2 regions of the Bacillus sp. DJP31 genome follow, and region 2 is predicted to be linked to the other one. Evidence: riboswitches for the same ligand, from Rfam matches in the RefSeq annotation. Region 2 holds a riboswitch; the other holds the start of a gene.

Region 1 (8,590 bases), on a different contig from region 2:
TCCTTATTTTATCCTTGGAGGTATGCTCGTACATCGTTTTATAGAGGATCCTTCTGAAGCTTTGGCAATCTTTAATGGAATCATCTTTTCATCAGCTTCCATTCCAATGTTCTTGCTATGTAAAAAATATGTAAATAAAGTTGATAGCTTCCTAGTCACAGTTATTCTTCAATCCATTGTATATTTCAATATATGTGTCACACAATCAATGTCTGAAGGAGCAGCTATTGGCTTGTTGTGGTGGTATTTATGGAGTCTAATAAAAGCTAATCAATCACATAACGTCTATGTGAAGATTCTCCCGTTATTTCTATTTAGTTTATTACTAGGAGTAAGGTTATCTTACTTTCCATTTGGTGTTGGGATACTATTGCTATGGTGGAATGACTGGAAATCAAAACGAATTCATAGCCGGCGGCAACTTGTGGGTTTCATCATTTTGGCTATCCTTTTTCAATTCATTTGGATTATGGGTGTGGCCATGTCAGAAGGAAGTCTTATAGGTTTTATTAAGCTTTCTTATGAATTTACAATCGGACACTTTCAAGATTGGGGAGGCACTGTGGTCACTGAGACAGAGGTACCATTCTTTTTTCGATTTATAAAGATCGTATTTCTAAATATTCTTTGGGTGGGCTTGTTTTCAGAATCTCTATTCATACTTTTGTTATATACATTTTTACTTGTTTTATATCTCAAAGGTAATAAACAGAAGAAAGTTGATGTTACATTTATCGTGTTAGGTGTTGCCTACTTTTTATGGGCGTTTTTAGGTCAAAATATCGATAAACCAAGACATATTTTACCTCTTGTTAATGTACTAGGGTTCTATTTCTTTACCTCCTTATTATTGAATTCTGTTAGAAAGAAGTGGATCTATTTACTATTAACAACTCTACTTCTATCTCAATTGTCAATTTCTACTATGTATATAAAGAGTCAAGCTACTGAGATTCCTGCAACCTACCAACTTTCGTACTTTCTATCACAGCAAAAAGAAGATGTGAGTGTATACACATGGGAAGAATCTAGAATAATGGATTATTTAGAGGTTGATTATAAACACGAAAAGATATATTCTTATGACTATTTTTTACAGAAGATACATCAAGAAAAACATGATACAATCTATGTTACGAGTCATGTTGTAAATGGGTTTAAAGATCAAGGTATAGATGTCCGTTCAAATATTGAACTTGTTCATACTTTTCGATCAAATAAATTATTTGATCCCGTCTATTATACGATTGATTTATATGAATGGAAAAGGTAAGGGAAGGAAGGAGGAGAATGTGTGAATAGTCTTTTGAAAGAAAAATTAGCGATTCTCCCTGACCAACCAGGCTGTTATTTAATGAAAGACAGACAAGGGTCTATTATATATATCGGAAAAGCAAAAGTATTAAAAAATCGCGTTCGGTCCTATTTTACAGGTTCACATGATGGTAAGACGCAACGACTTGTTGGAGAGATTGATGACTTTGAATATATTGTTACCTCTTCAGATATTGAAGCACTAGTCTTAGAAATTAATCTAATTAAAAAACATAGTCCCAAATATAATATCAATTTAAAGGATGACAAAACCTACCCTTTCATCAAGATTACCAATGAAAAACACCCAAGGCTTATCATCACCCGTCAAGTTAAAAAGGATAAAGGGAAATACTTTGGGCCTTATCCTAACGTATACTCAGCAAATGAAACCAAAAGATTGCTTGACCGAATCTACCCTTTAAGAAAGTGCTCCACTATCCCCAATAAAGTTTGCCTATATTATCACATTGGACAATGTTTAGCACCATGTGTGAACGATGTCTCTGATAATGAAAATAAGGTGATGGTCGAAGGTATTAATCGATTTCTTAATGGTGGGTATCAGGAAATAAAAGCTGAGTTGACCCAAAAGATGTATATCGCATCAGAGGGTATGGACTTTGAACGAGCAAAGGAATTTAGAGACCAAATTGCTCATATTGAAGCTACTATGGAAAAGCAAAAGATGATGATGACCGATTTAGTCGACCGAGATGTTTTCGGTTTTACTTACAATAAAGGCTGGATGTGTGTTCAAGTATTTTTTATTCGACAAGGAAAGCTCATTGAAAGAGATGTATCTCTTTTTCCGGTATATGCAGATCCGCATGAGGAATTCATTACTTTTCTTGGTCAATTTTATCTCGAGAACCATCATTTTAAACCGAAGGAAATTTTACTTCCTGATCAAATAGAAACGAATCTAGTTGAACAGTTACTAGAAGTGAGTGTTTATCAGCCGAAAAAGGGGAAGAAAAAGGAATTAGTAGAGCTTGCATGTAAAAACGCTCGACTTGCCCTTGAAGATAAGTTCTCTTTGATCGAACGGACGGAAGAAAGAACGGTAAAGGCAATTGATAACTTAGGAAAAAAAATTGGTATTGCTACACCTTATCGTATTGAAGCGTTTGATAACTCGAACATACAAGGTACAAATCCAGTCTCTGCTATGGTTGTGTTTATTGATGGGAAACCAGAAAAGAGAGAGTACAGAAAATATAAAATTAAGAGTGTACAAGGCCCTGATGATTACGCTTCTATGAGGGAAGTAGTTAGTAGAAGGTATACACGTATCTTGAAAGAAAACCTACCATTACCTGATTTGATTATTATAGATGGAGGGAAAGGTCATCTAACTGCTGCAAAGGATGTAATAGAGAATGAACTTGGGTTGGATTTACCTATCGTTGGCTTAGTCAAAGACGACAAACATAAAACATCAGAGTTAATCATAGGCGATCCTTTTCATTATGTTCAATTAGAAAGAAACAGCCAGGAATTTTACTTGCTTCAGCGAATACAAGATGAAGTACACCGATTTGCGATTACCTTTCATCGACAGCTACGAGGAAAAAATGTATTCCAATCTATTCTCGATGACATACCAGGTGTAGGGGAAAAAAGGAAGAAAATGCTTTTAAAGCACTTCGGTTCTGTAAAGAAGATGAAGGAAGCTACTGTTGAAGAAATTGCTTCAGCTGGAGTACCAAAATCAGCGGCAGAACTGATTGTAGCAAAGTTAAACGAGGAGTAAGCTGAAGATATGGTTGTTTTCTAAGTCTACCTCTGTTAAAATTTAATTTAATTTAATAAAACACTTCAGTTCGATGAAGTGATGGTAGAGGTGCGAACTTCAATAGTACATAATCAGAAGAGAATGAGCTCTAATGATGTTTATGGAAAGGGTTGTGTCGCCGAAGCGAAAGGAAATCTCATGTTTCTCTTTGCTGGTGTTGCATTTAATAAATGCAAGATTGTCAGACAGTAGATCTGTTTGGAGAGCTATCTCACTCGCGAGGACGTATTAATAAAAACGTTCAAGCAATGAGATGCTCTCATTGCTTTTTTTATTTTGCTCAAATTTAATAGAAGGTAGTGGGGACCGTGGGGATTATTGTTCAAAAGTTTGGTGGAACATCAGTGGGTTCTGTAGATAGAATTCAAAATGTAGCAACTCGAGTCATTCAAGAGATAAACCGTGGGAATCAAGTAGTGGTGGTAGTGTCAGCAATGGGGAAAACAACCGATGAGTTAGTAAAGCTAGCCAATCAAATTACGAAAAATCCAGATAAACGTGAAATGGACATGCTATTAACAACAGGCGAGCAAATTTCAATAGCATTACTAGCCATTGCCATTCAATCTAAAGGTCATGATGCCATCTCACTAACGGGCTGGCAAGCGGGAATAAAGACAGAATCCATTCATGGGAATGCTCGTATCGTTGATATTGAAAGCAATCGTATCCATCAGCTTTTGAATGAGGGAAAAGTGGTCATCGTGGCTGGTTTTCAAGGTGCTACAATAGATTCTGCTATTACAACATTAGGTAGGGGTGGATCAGACACAACTGCTGTCGCAATTGCCGCTTCACTTAAAGCTGAAAAATGCGATATTTATACGGATGTTACAGGTGTGTTTACAACCGACCCTCGTTATGTGAAAACAGCTAGAAAACTTCATTCTGTTTCATACGATGAGATGCTAGAACTTGCTAATTTAGGGGCAGGAGTTTTGCACCCAAGGGCTGTAGAATTCGCGAAAAATTATTCAATACCTTTAGAAGTTCGCTCAAGTATAGAAAACGTGAACGGGACGAGAATTGAGGAGGAAATATCAATGGAAAATAACTTAATTGTAAGAGGGATTGCATTTGAAGACGAAGTGACACGTGTTACGATAAGAGGTCTTCCAAATGGCCTATACTCTTTATCTACAATTTTTTCGAAACTAGCGAAAAATGGAATTAACGTGGATATTATCATTCAAAGTATGACTAGTGAGGACTTTACAAACCTTTCGTTCTCCATTCAGACATCAGATTTAGAAGAAACCTTATCAGTACTGGATTCAAATAGATCTGGCCTAGGTTTTGAATCCATTGAAAACGAAAGTGGGCTGGCGAAGGTTTCGATCGTAGGGTCTGGAATGATATCTAATCCTGGTGTAGCTGCTGAGATGTTTGATGCTCTAGCTAGCAATCAAATTCAAGTGAAAATGGTGAGTACGTCTGAAATTAAGGTGTCAACCGTTGTAGAAGAAGGAAAGATGATCCATGCTGTAGAGGCCTTACATGCAGCGTTTAATCTAGAATTAACAGTCGAGCAAACCGTATAAAAAAGAAGGATCTGCCTGTAGCAGATCCTTTCATTATTCAATCGGGTCCTTTTTATCCCATTTAACGGTAAAATGCACAATATTACTTCGTTTATTCTGGTCTTCATAAGCCTCTGTTACCAGATGTTGGAGCTGTTCGAATTGTTGAGCTAAGAAACCAGCTTCAAGTTGATAGCTTGATCCTTTTCTAGATTGATTTCTTGCTGTAATAAAATCACTTCGAAGCTCAAGTTCAACTCCATTTGATTTGATTTCAACAACGGATAAGTCGCCCCACCCAGCATTCCTGAAGAATTCTTTTATTTCTTCTTCTGAGGTTACGGGATATTTTCTTGCTATATTTTTCCCCGACCAATAAAGAATAGAGGGAAGCTCTTTGCCAAGTAAGTCTGGGATTAATATTTCGCGGATCAGTTCATAGGCTAGTCCTGTTGTATGTAAATGCTCAAAATGAGAAAGTTGCTCTTTCATAGTTAGTTGCTTCATTTTCATCCCTCTTTCATCCCATTCTAAGTGGGAAAAGATCTATTGTTGCTACTCGAATTTATGAATATCCATAAGCATTATTATATTACATAAATTGGAGCATTACTCAATAATTTCAACTGTAAGAACACACCTACAAATGATACTATTATTTTATAAGGTTATATATACTTATGTATAAAAAGGAAGATATATTTGTATACGTATTCTTGACGCACTTAGTCACTAAGAGTAAAATAAACTTGTCGCATTTTAACGAAAGAAATGCAAAGGTTTTCATTCTTATTATTATTGGTCAATTATTTATTGAACATGTAACTATCAAGGGGGGTAAAACATGGCTGGAAATCGTGAATTCTTAAACCGCAGATTGCACTCATTACTAGGTGTTATTCCTGTCGGTATCTTTTTAATTCAACATTTAGTCGTCAACCAATTTGCAACAAAAGGTGCATCATCGTTTAATAGCGCTGCTCAATTTATGGAGCATTTACCGTTTAGGTATGTATTAGAAGCCCTTATTATTTTTCTACCATTACTTTATCATGCAGTATACGGACTTTATATTGCGTTTACCGCAAAAAATAATGTGAGTAAATATGGGTACTTCCGTAATTGGATGTTCATTTTACAACGAATAACTGGTGTCGTAACATTGATTTTCGTCTCATGGCATGTATGGGAAACGAGAATTGCCGCTGCATTCGGAGCAGAAGTAAACTTTGATATGATGGAATCTATTCTAAGCAATCCTGCAATGCTAGTATTCTATATTGTGGGTGTGGTTTCAACTGTCTTTCATTTTGCAAACGGATTGTGGTCGTTCTTCGTTAGTTGGGGAGTTACAGTAACACCACGTTCACAGCTGATTTCAACATATGTAACGTTAGGATTATTCGTTGCTCTTTCATACGTTGGAGTTCGTACAATCTTTGCTTTCATTGATCCAGCATTAGCTAATATGTAAGAAAAAGACTATTAGTTTGAAAATACTAGAATATGATTTTACAATATTATCTTTTAGTTCTGAGAGTACCCAGCTCGTCCTAAAAAAGATCCTTATAGAAGGAAGTGAGTCAAAATGAGTAAAGGGAAGATTATAGTTGTTGGTGGAGGACTTGCAGGTCTTATGGCAACTATTAAGGCTGCAGAAGTAGGCGTATCAGTAGATCTATTTTCAATTGTACCTGTAAAACGTTCTCACTCAGTTTGTGCACAAGGTGGAATTAATGGCGCAGTTAATACAAAAGGTGAAGGTGACTCACCTTGGGAGCATTTTGACGATAGCGTTTATGGTGGAGACTTCTTAGCCAACCAACCTCCAGTAAAAGCGATGACTGAAGCAGCACCTGGGATTATTCATTTAATGGACCGAATGGGTGTAATGTTTAACCGGACACCCGAGGGATTATTGGACTTCAGACGTTTTGGTGGAACACAGCACAGTCGCACAGCATTTGCTGGAGCAACAACTGGACAACAGCTGCTTTATGCGCTAGATGAGCAAGTACGTCGATATGAAGTTGCTGGACTCGTACAAAAGTATGAAGGCTGGGAATTTCTAGGTTCAGTTTTAGATGATGAAGAAATTTGCCGTGGGATCGTTGCGCAAAATCTAACATCTATGGAGATTACATCCTTTGCTGCTGATGCTGTCATTTTGGCAACAGGTGGACCTGGAATTATTTTTGGAAAATCAACAAACTCTGTTATCAATACAGGTTCTGCAGCATCAATCGCTTATAAACAAGGTGTCCATTATGCGAACGGGGAATTTATTCAGATTCACCCTACAGCCATTCCTGGAGATGATAAGCTTCGTTTAATGAGTGAATCAGCTCGTGGTGAAGGTGGACGTGTTTGGACATATAAAGATGGTAAGCCTTGGTACTTCCTTGAAGAAAAGTACCCTGCTTATGGAAATCTAGTTCCACGTGATATCGCGACTCGTGAAATTTTTGACGTATGCGTAGAGCAAAAGTTAGGAATTAACGGCGAGAACATGGTATACCTTGACCTTTCACATAAAGATCCAAAAGAGCTTGATATAAAGCTCGGTGGAATTATTGAGATATATGAAAAGTTTATGGGTGATGACCCTCGTAAAGTTCCGATGAAGATATTCCCTGCTGTTCACTATTCAATGGGTGGATTATGGGTAGATTATGACCAAATGACAAACATTCCTGGTTTATTCGCTGCTGGTGAATGTGACTACTCCATGCACGGTGCAAACCGCTTAGGGGCAAACTCATTACTATCTGCTATTTATGGTGGAATGGTTGCTGGACCGAAGGCAGTTGAGTATATGAAGGGTCTTAAAAAGAGATCAGATGATATCAGCTCTTCTGTTTTTGAACGTTATGTAAAACAAGAAGAAGAAAGAATCCAAAATATCATGTCGATGGACGGAAAAGAAAATGCATATGTTCTTCATAAGGAGCTTGGTGAATGGATGACTGACAATGTGACAGTTGTTCGTACAAACGAAAAGCTACAGAAGACAGACGATAAAATTCAAGAACTTCTTGAGCGTTTTCAAAATATTAATATGAATGATACAGCAAAATGGAGTAATCAAGGAGCAACGTTTACACGTCAATTAGAAAACATGCTTCATCTAGCTCGTGTAATTACAATTGGTGCACTTAACCGTAATGAGAGCCGTGGTGCTCACTATAAGCCCGAATTCCCAGAACGTAATGATGAAGATTTCTTAAAGACTACAATGGCTAAGTTTAATGAAAATGCGCCAGTTTTCCATTATGAAGAAGTTGACACTTCCTTAATCCAGCCACGTAAGCGTGACTACTCTAAGAAAAAAGAGGGGGAGAACTAAAATGAGCGAAACGAAAAAAGTTCGTTTTATTGTTACTAGACAAGACAGCCCAGAGGCTGCCCCTTATGATCAAACTTTTGAATTAGATTATCGTCCGAATATGAATGTCATTTCGGCTTTAATGGAGATTCGTAGAAATCCTGTTGATATTGAAGGAAATGAAACAGCTCCAATTACTTGGGACATGAATTGCCTTGAAGAAGTATGTGGTGCCTGTTCCATGGTCATTAACGGTAAGCCGAGACAATCCTGTACGGCGCTAGTAGATCAGCTTGAGCAACCAATCCGCCTTCAGCCAATGAGAACCTTCCCTGTTGTTCGTGACCTACAAGTCGACAGAAGTCGTATGTTTGATTCATTAAAAAAGGTAAAGGCTTGGATTCCTATTGATGGAACGTACGATTTAGGTCCTGGTCCTCGTATGCCTGAAAAGAAGCGTCAATGGGCATATGAATTATCAAAGTGTATGACATGTGGTGTTTGTTTAGAGGCATGTCCAAATGTAAACAGTAATTCAAACTTTATAGGTCCGGCTCCACTTTCTCAAGTTCGTTTATTCAATGCTCACCCAACCGGTGCGATGAATAAGTCTGAACGATTAGATGCGTTAAT
Region 2 (8,590 bases):
TAATCAGCTAATCGCCGATATAATCAAATAATCGCTGATATAATCAGCTAATCGCTGATATAATCAGCTAATCGCCGATATAATCAGCTAATCGCCGATATAATCAAATAATCGCCGATATAATCAGCTAATCGCTGATATAATCAGCTAATCGCCGATATAATCAAATAATCGCCGATATAATCAGATAATCGCCGATATAATCAGCTAATCGCCGATATAATCAAATAATCGCCGATATAATCAGCTAATCGCTGATATAATCAAATCGCCGATATAATCAGCTAATCGCTGATATAATCAAATAATCGCTGATATAATCAGCTAATCGCTGATATAATCAGAAAATCGCCGATATAATCAGATAATCGCCGATATAATCAGCTAATCGCCGATATAATCAAATAATCGCCGATATAATCAAATAATCGCTGATATAATCAGCTAATCGCCGATATAATCAGCTAATCGCCGATATAATCAGCTAATCGCTGATATAATCAAATAATCGCCGATATAATCAGCTAATCGCCGATATAATCAAATAATCGCCGATATAATCAGCTAATCTCCGATATAATCAGCTAATCGCCGATATAATCAGCTAATCGCCGATATAATCAGCTAATCGCCGATATAATCAAATAATCGCCGATATAATCAAATAATCGCTGATATAATCAGCTAATCGCCGATATAATCAGCTAATCGCCGATATAATCAAATAATCGCTGAAAAAACGGAGATTCCAACCTATTTTAATCCCCACCCTTCAGTAAAATCCGTTGCAATCTGTGATGGAGGATCAATTTAGAAGGAAAAATACAGAATTATCTTCAGAATCAGCATAAAAAACTGTTTTCACTTACTAAAATGCTAAAAAACAATGATTAGATCAAAATAGTATTCTAGGCCATGCCTCATTTGGACTTGATCTGCGTGCAAACCAACGAAGCCATGAACAAGCTCGTTGAAAAAATTGAACAGATTGTAAAAGCTCTCGAAGTTTTATTTCAAAGTCAAAATCTTGAAATGAATGCGCACATCGTTGCAGCTCTACTAAATGTGGATGCACAGCATATGATGGAACTCGCTATATAAGATGTATTAGGGGTAGAAAACTCAGAACCACCCATTACGATGACCGGGGGAGATGATTTTCATTTTTATACCATTAAACGACCACACTTAGAGGCAACGATGCTGGGTCTTGGATGTAACCTAGTTCCTGGTTTACATCATCCCAATATGACCTTTGATCATGTTGCCCTTCTAGATGGAACGGCAATCTTAGCAAAAGCAGTACTACTCACGCTAGAAAAAGGGAGTGAGGATAAAAATGTTTCAAATTAAACGATTGGAGAAAATAAAAGATATTGAAACGGTAGAGACCATTGAACAACAAATATGGAAGAAACCACCTACTCCCTTTCACCAAACATATACAGCTTCTAAGAATGGGGGTCTTGTACTGGGTGCCTATAAAAACGAGAAACTAGTAGGTTTTCAGTATAGCTTTTCTGGTTTTAAAAATGGTGAATCCTATCTTTGCTCTCATATGCTTGGTATTCTTCCAGATTATCAAAAGAATGGTTTAGGCTATGAAATGAAACTCGTTCAGCAGAAGCTTGCACTTGAAATGGGCTATTCCCTCATTGTTTGGACCTTTGATCCATTAGAGAGTGTAAATGCCTACCTAAACCTTCATAAGCTAAAAGGAATTGGTGCCACGTATTTGGAAAACCATTATGGAACGATGAAAGATTCATTAAACCAAGGCTTGCCTACTGATCGTTTTTTAGTAGAATGGTGGATTCGAAGTGAGCATGTTACGAAGGGGAATAAGGGGTATGAAGAACAGCCATTTACACCTATGCTAGAAACAGAGCTTACTAAAGAGGGTTTTCCAACCATTATTGGAGAAAATAACAGAAAAGCCGACCAACGGGTAGTTTATGTCCCGGTACCAGAGAATATCCAACAAATGAAAAAGGAACAGCCTGAGCTTGCTAAAGAATGGCGCTTTAAAACAAGAGAGATTTTTCGAGCACTATGTCAAGAAGGGTATATAGCAGAGGATGTAAAGCGTGATACGAACAAACGAATCAGTTATTATATGTTTAAGAAGCGTCATCATTTACCACTGAACAATGTAGAGGAGGAAACAACATGACCCATATGGATATTCGAGAGGTGATCCTACATCGACTCGTGATGAAATTAAATGATCCATTCACAACAAGCTTTGGAAGTTTTCAGGAGAAAGAGTTTTTTGTCATCGAAATGACGGATCAAGATGGTTGTAGTGGTTTCGGTGAATCGGTTGCTTTTTCAAGCCCATGGTATAGTGAGGAGACGGTTGAAACGAACGAGCACATGATGAAGGATTTGATGATTCCTTTATTATTCAAAGCTCCACTTTCACACCCTAATGAGGTTTCCGAACGATTTGCCCCCATTAGACGAAATAATATGGCCAAATCAGCATTAGAAGGGGCAGTTTGGGATCTATTTGCGAAAAAGAAGAATCAAACGCTTGCCCAAGCCCTTGGTGGTGAAAAAAAGCAGATTGACGTAGGAATTAGTATTGGAATTCAGCCATCTGTTCAGGACCTATTAAGGGTAGTTGGTACCCATGTAGAGAGTGGCTATAAGCGTATCAAAATCAAAATTAAGCCAGGCTGGGATTATGAGGTGCTAAAGGAAGTTAGAAAACAGTTTCCTTCGATTTTGATGATGGCTGATGCGAACTCTGCTTACTCTTTGGGTGACATTGAGCAGCTAAGGAAGCTTGATGAAGTAGGTTTAATGATGATCGAACAGCCATTAGCTCATGATGACATCATCGATCATGCCAAATTACAAACTGCCATTCAAACACCGATTTGTTTAGATGAGAGTATACATTCTTTAGAAGATGCAAGAAAGGCGATTGAGCTCGGAAGCTGTCAGATAATTAATATTAAAATAGGTCGTGTCGGTGGGTTAACCGAATCAATTAAGATCCATGACTTTTGCCAACAGAAGGGTGTTCCTATTTGGTGCGGGGGAATGCTTGAAGCGGGAATTGGCCGGGCCCATAACATTGCTCTAACTTCTTTACCTCACTTTACCTTACCAGGAGATACAGCTGCATCAGCCATGTATTGGGAAAAGGATATTATCGAACCAGAAGTCATTGTGAATAATGGTACCATTACCATCCCATCTAATCCAGGGATAGGTTATGCCCTGAACCGTCTTATTTTGGAAAAGTATCGCGTCGAGAAAAAAGTACTAGTAAATTCAAAATAAGGTATCTTTTAAAAATAAACCTTAGCTGAAATTAGATGAGATTGGTTCGTAAGCCTCAAGTTATTGAAAAAAGATGTCACATTCCTTGAACTTGCGCATATAGTAACTCTTGTGAGCTAAGTAGAGGTAAGGGGATGAAAAAGAAATGAATGGATATCAAGTAAATACAACGACTCCCATTGAAACAAAATCTGTTTCTGGTTACAAGGTAATTGAAATCAATGTATCAAATACGCCGAATTCTTTGTATGCAGTTGTTACACCTATTAAAATAAAAGAGTAATACTGTGCAATTCGAATATTCTATCGTTCATCAACCATCCTTTTTTTCACTTACATAAAAGGATGGTTTTTTCTTTTACACAATGAGAACCGAAAAAAACGTTCCTACTTATTGTAAAAACGCACTTTTTTTGCTGTATCAGGAACAGGCCTAGCAGTTAGGGTTTATGGCTAAGCAATTTAATAGATTGACAGATATAATTACTGTGATGTAGGATTATACATATAATAGACTTCAACAATTGAATAAGACCTCACTTTTACTAGTGAGGTAGAGGTGCAATATTTAACAGTCCTTGGTATGGCTTAGAGAAGCGATGATACGTTGGAGAAGGAAATGTTGCCGAAGCATGTGATAGACTCACTATCTCAGGCTGGGTCTGCAGTTAAGAACTGCAGGACTGTCTCAATAAGCTACCTTAGTTTATTGAGTTGTGCTATCTCCAAATGGGATAAGTTGAGGAATTAGGGCAAGTTTGTATACTGCGACCTGAGTTCATCTCGGGTCGTTTTTTGCGTTTAGAAATATGCCTATTTACAAAAAAGGAATACCGTTAACAGTAGTATGCACTTACATCAAAAGGGGAGACGGATTACTCATGAGAAAAAAATTATCTATATTTTTAGCAACAGCTCTTTCAGCAATGATTCTTTTAACAGGGTGTGGAACTAGTTCTACTACTGGTAGTGGAACAGATGCGGATACATTTAAGGTAGGCCTTGAAGCCGGATATGCACCGTTCAACTGGACTCAAATGGATGATTCCAATGATGGAGTAAAAATGGACGGCAGCGCGGAGTATGCTGGCGGCTATGATGTTGAAATTGCGAAAAAGATCGCTGAAGGATTAGGAAAAGAATTAGTGATTGTGAAAACAGAATGGGATGGACTTGTACCTTCTTTAACTTCAGGTAAAATTGATGCCATTATCGCGGGAATGTCCCCTACGGCAGAAAGAAAAGAAACAATTGATTTCTCAGAGAACTACTACAAATCAGATCTAGTCATCGTTGTGAAAAAAGGCAGTAAATATGAAAAGGCGACTTCGATTCAAGATTTCAAAGGTGCAAAAATTACAGCTCAATTAAATACGTTCCACTATTCAGTCATTGAACAAATTAAAGGCGTTTCACTAGAGCCAGCAATGGATAATTTCCCAGCCATGAGAGTAGCACTTGAATCAGGCGTCATCGATGGATATGTATCCGAACGTCCAGAAGGTGTGAGTGCATCTGCTGCAAATGATAACTATGCTATGGTTGAGTTTACAGAAGGATTTGAAACATCAGAGGATGATACAGCAATCGCTGTAGGTCTTGAAAAAGGAAGCGAATTAACAGAAAAAATTAATAAAATACTAGCAGGAATTTCAGAAGAAGACCAAAAGAGCATCATGGATGCTGCGATTAAGAATCAACCAGCAGCAAAATAATAGAGTAGGAGAAACCGGCTGCGAGTTACTGTAGTCGGTTTCAAATTTAAAAAGGAGGAGTATCATGAGCACCGAGTGGGTAGTGAAAATCATCTTAGAAAACTGGCCAATGTTTCTTCGTGGAGCTGGTGTGACACTCTTAATTGCCTTAGTGGGTACGATACTTGGAGGGATCATTGGTTTATTAATAGGAGTGATCCGAACGATTCCAATGCCTGATCGAGGAGTAAAAAGAGTCGTATTGAAAGTAACAAATACCATTTTAACTATTTATATTGAAGTATTCCGAGGAACACCAATGATTGTGCAAGCCATGGTCATTTTTTATGGGTCGGCTATGGCATTTGGACTAGATATGGACCGGTTGGTTGCTGCCATTATTATTGTATCCATAAATACGGGGGCTTACATGGCAGAGATTGTTCTCGGAGGGATTGTTTCGGTTGATAAGGGACAGTCAGAAGCCGCACATGCGATTGGGATGAACCATGTTCAAACGATGTATAATGTCGTTTTGCCACAAGTTATTCGAAATATTTTACCCGCAACAGGTAATCAATTTATCATCAATATAAAAGATACCTCAGTACTTAACGTCATTTCTGTATCCGAGTTATTCTTCCAAACTAAATCCATCGCTGGAAACAATTTCAGATACTTTGAATCCTTCTTTGTTGCGAGTGCAATCTATCTCTTCTTGACGTTAACTGCAACTATTATTCTACGAATCATTGAAAAGAGGCTTGATGGTCCGGACAATTACAAAAAGATCAGTACACATATTCACGTCGAAAAAAAAGAAACTGGAATGAATGTATAGAGGGGTGAGGTAAAGGAATGCAGAAAATAATTGATATTCAACATCTAAGTAAATCCTTTGGCACACATCTTGTACTAAAAGATATCGATTTTTCAGTGGATAAAGGAGAAGTAGTCTGTATTATCGGCTCCTCAGGTTCTGGTAAATCCACTCTTCTCAGATGTGTAAATCTTCTAGAAAAGCCAAGCGGTGGCCAAATTATTTTTAATGGTGAAAATATTCTAGATGAAAATCATGATGTTCATGCATACCGCAGACGACTCGGAATGGTTTTTCAACAATTCAACCTTTTTAACAATCATGATGTGTTAAACAATTGTGTGGTCGGACAAGTAAAGGTGTTAAAACGTTCCAAGGAAGCGGCAGAAAAAGTAGCTCTAAAATACTTAAAAGTGGTTGGAATGGATCAATATGTAAACGCGAAACCAAGACAACTATCTGGTGGGCAAAAGCAACGTGTTGCGATTGCTAGAGCTCTTTCTATGGAGCCAGACGTGATGCTGTTTGATGAACCCACATCTGCCCTAGATCCAGAAATGGTTGGTGAGGTTCTTAAAGTAATGAAGGAATTGGCTGAAACCGGCCTAACGATGTTAATCGTCACGCATGAAATGGAATTTGCAAAAGAAGTATCAGACCGTGTCGTCTTTATGGACAAAGGTGTGATTGCGGAAGAAGGAAGTCCAGAGCAAATCTTCCATACTCCAAAAGAGGAACGGACGAAGGAGTTTTTGAAGCGTACGATAAAGATGTGAACGTCTCTTTAAAGGATGAGTTAGTAAGAATGTAGAGTTCTCGATTTATATGGACAGACAAAAAAGTAACCACCTTTCCCTCCCCAAGGACAGAGGCTGGTTACTTTTTTAAAAGATAAGAAAGTATAAGTTTTTTCAAACAGGGTCTATGTCTAGCTCCAGCGGCTTGACCCTCGAGGTAAAATGACCTGAAGCAAATAAAAGGGAAGATCACCCTTTTTTTGCTTCAGAACATTTGTTTGCGGGTCTGAAGAAGCCGCTTACGCTTTTCTTATGACCTCAAAAATAGCATCAATTGTATAGTTATTTGAAAATTTAAATAGTAGTATACAAATGTCTTGAATTATACTAAACTAAAACCAATGAATGTCGAAAACTGTCGAACCGCTATTGGTCTAAATCTCATATGTTCTTTGGTTGTTTGCTTCATACTAAATTATACTAAAAGAGGGGAACACCTATGAAGAACCTATCCATCAAGTATAAGCTGTTTAGTATTGTTCTAATTCCTATTATCAGTCTATTACTACTAACCGCATACTCCATTACGAACATGGTCAAAGTTAATGACAATCTTTCTAAACGACTTTATGATGAAAGTTTAGTCGTTACCTCTCAATTATTGAATGCAGACCGTGACTACTACCAGGCGATGCTAGCTTTTGAAATGAGTATGATAGATAAGATTAGTACCGGCAAAATCGAAACCTCGAACTTATCTTCCTTTACCGAAAATACGGACCAAGTAAAAGAACGTGTTGTTTCTTCACAAAAAATTATGGATGGAAATAGAGTAGTGTTTGAAAAATTACTAGAATCAGAATCTGGAACCAATGCGTTTCAAAATTTTGATGAATTTTTAACCTTGATTGAGGATTGGCAAACACTTTCTAATCAAGTACTTGATCAAGAAGTGAATTTAAACTCCTCTTTAATCGTTCAGCAGGAAGAAATATTTGAACAATCCAGAGATAAGCTTGATAATATTCAAATAATCATGGATGACTATGCGAAGACTCAAATCAAAGAGAATCAAAATCTAGTATTGAATTCAAGAAATGCCATGATGATCATTGGCTTCTTAGCATCATTAGTCTGCATAGTTCTTGCCTATTTTCTCATAACTAGAATTTCCAAAAGTCTTAAAAATCTTGCCTATTTATCTGAAGAAGTAGCAGACGGTAATTTAACCGTTCATATAGTTGAGAGAAATGAAAAAGATGAAGTGGGAAACCTTACCACTTCAATGAAGCGAATGGTTGCAAATCTTAAAGAACTGAACGAGCAGATTAATTATTCGGCAACAGAAGTGGCAGCAGCGTCAGAAGAATTATTTGCCAGCTCAGAACAAAGTACAAAAGCGGCTGAGCAAATTGTCACTATTACTCAGGATTCAGCAGAAGGAGCTGATAGCCAGCTTCAAATGGTCAATGGCCTTTCTTCTTCTATAGAGCAAATGTCAGCTGGGCTTCAACAAATCGCTGGAAATAGTGAGGAAATGAAAAGTGCGACTGAAGCGGCTACTGAAGCAACCATTAAGGGTAGTATGAGAGTAAAAGAAGTGGTAGAGCAGATGAAAGAGATCTCAATAACAGTTGGAGAGGCTTCACTGACTATTACTCAACTAGGTGAAAAAACAGAGCAAATTGAAGGTGTCATTCGAATTATTACACGTATAGCAGAGCAAACAAACCTTTTAGCGTTAAATGCAGCGATTGAAGCCGCCAGAGCAGGTGAGCATGGAAAAGGGTTTGCTGTTGTTGCAGATGAAGTTAGGAAGCTTGCGGAAGAATCAAAACAGTCTGCTACAAAAATCTCGGATACAATTAAAGATATTCAACTAGAAACAAATAAAGCTGTAAAATCAATGGTTGAAGGATCAGACAAAGTGACAGCAGGACTGCAATTCACAAATGAAGTCAACGGTCTATTTACAGAAATTGAAGGTGCCATAAAAAATGTTTCCGCTAAAGTGTTAGGTGTCGCAACATCGGCTCAAGTTATGG

Evidence for each region. A riboswitch is a leader RNA that binds a small molecule or an ion and turns the genes downstream of it on or off. The one in region 2 is predicted to bind lysine.
Region 1: it holds a riboswitch for lysine, as region 2 does, so the genes downstream of both, ACOI1C_RS03680 (aspartate kinase) here and ACOI1C_RS06115 (transporter substrate-binding domain-containing protein) in region 2, are expected to answer to the same signal.

The regions. Positions count from the first base shown of each region.
Region 1 is NZ_JBMERO010000002.1:246,637-255,226, reverse strand. Features, by position in the region: gene ACOI1C_RS03690 (nucleoporin-interacting protein) at 1-1,273, shown strand, start outside; gene uvrC (excinuclease ABC subunit UvrC) at 1,295-3,070, shown strand; lysine riboswitch at 3,148-3,329, shown strand; gene ACOI1C_RS03680 (aspartate kinase) at 3,421-4,653, shown strand; gene ACOI1C_RS03675 (YslB family protein) at 4,687-5,139, opposite strand; gene ACOI1C_RS03670 (succinate dehydrogenase cytochrome b558 subunit) at 5,477-6,106, shown strand; gene sdhA (succinate dehydrogenase flavoprotein subunit) at 6,221-7,978, shown strand; gene sdhB (succinate dehydrogenase iron-sulfur subunit) at 7,980-8,590, shown strand, end outside.
Region 2 is NZ_JBMERO010000004.1:122,860-131,449, forward strand. Features, by position in the region: gene ACOI1C_RS06090 (hypothetical protein) at 940-1,101, shown strand; gene ACOI1C_RS06095 (hypothetical protein) at 1,141-1,353, shown strand; gene ACOI1C_RS06100 (GNAT family N-acetyltransferase) at 1,340-2,173, shown strand; gene menC (o-succinylbenzoate synthase) at 2,179-3,294, shown strand; gene ACOI1C_RS06110 (hypothetical protein) at 3,440-3,577, shown strand; lysine riboswitch at 3,841-4,024, shown strand; gene ACOI1C_RS06115 (transporter substrate-binding domain-containing protein) at 4,176-5,009, shown strand; gene ACOI1C_RS06120 (amino acid ABC transporter permease) at 5,074-5,829, shown strand; gene ACOI1C_RS06125 (amino acid ABC transporter ATP-binding protein) at 5,847-6,584, shown strand; partial or broken gene ACOI1C_RS06130 (HAMP domain-containing protein) at 7,651-7,848, shown strand; gene ACOI1C_RS06135 (methyl-accepting chemotaxis protein) at 7,840-8,590, shown strand, end outside.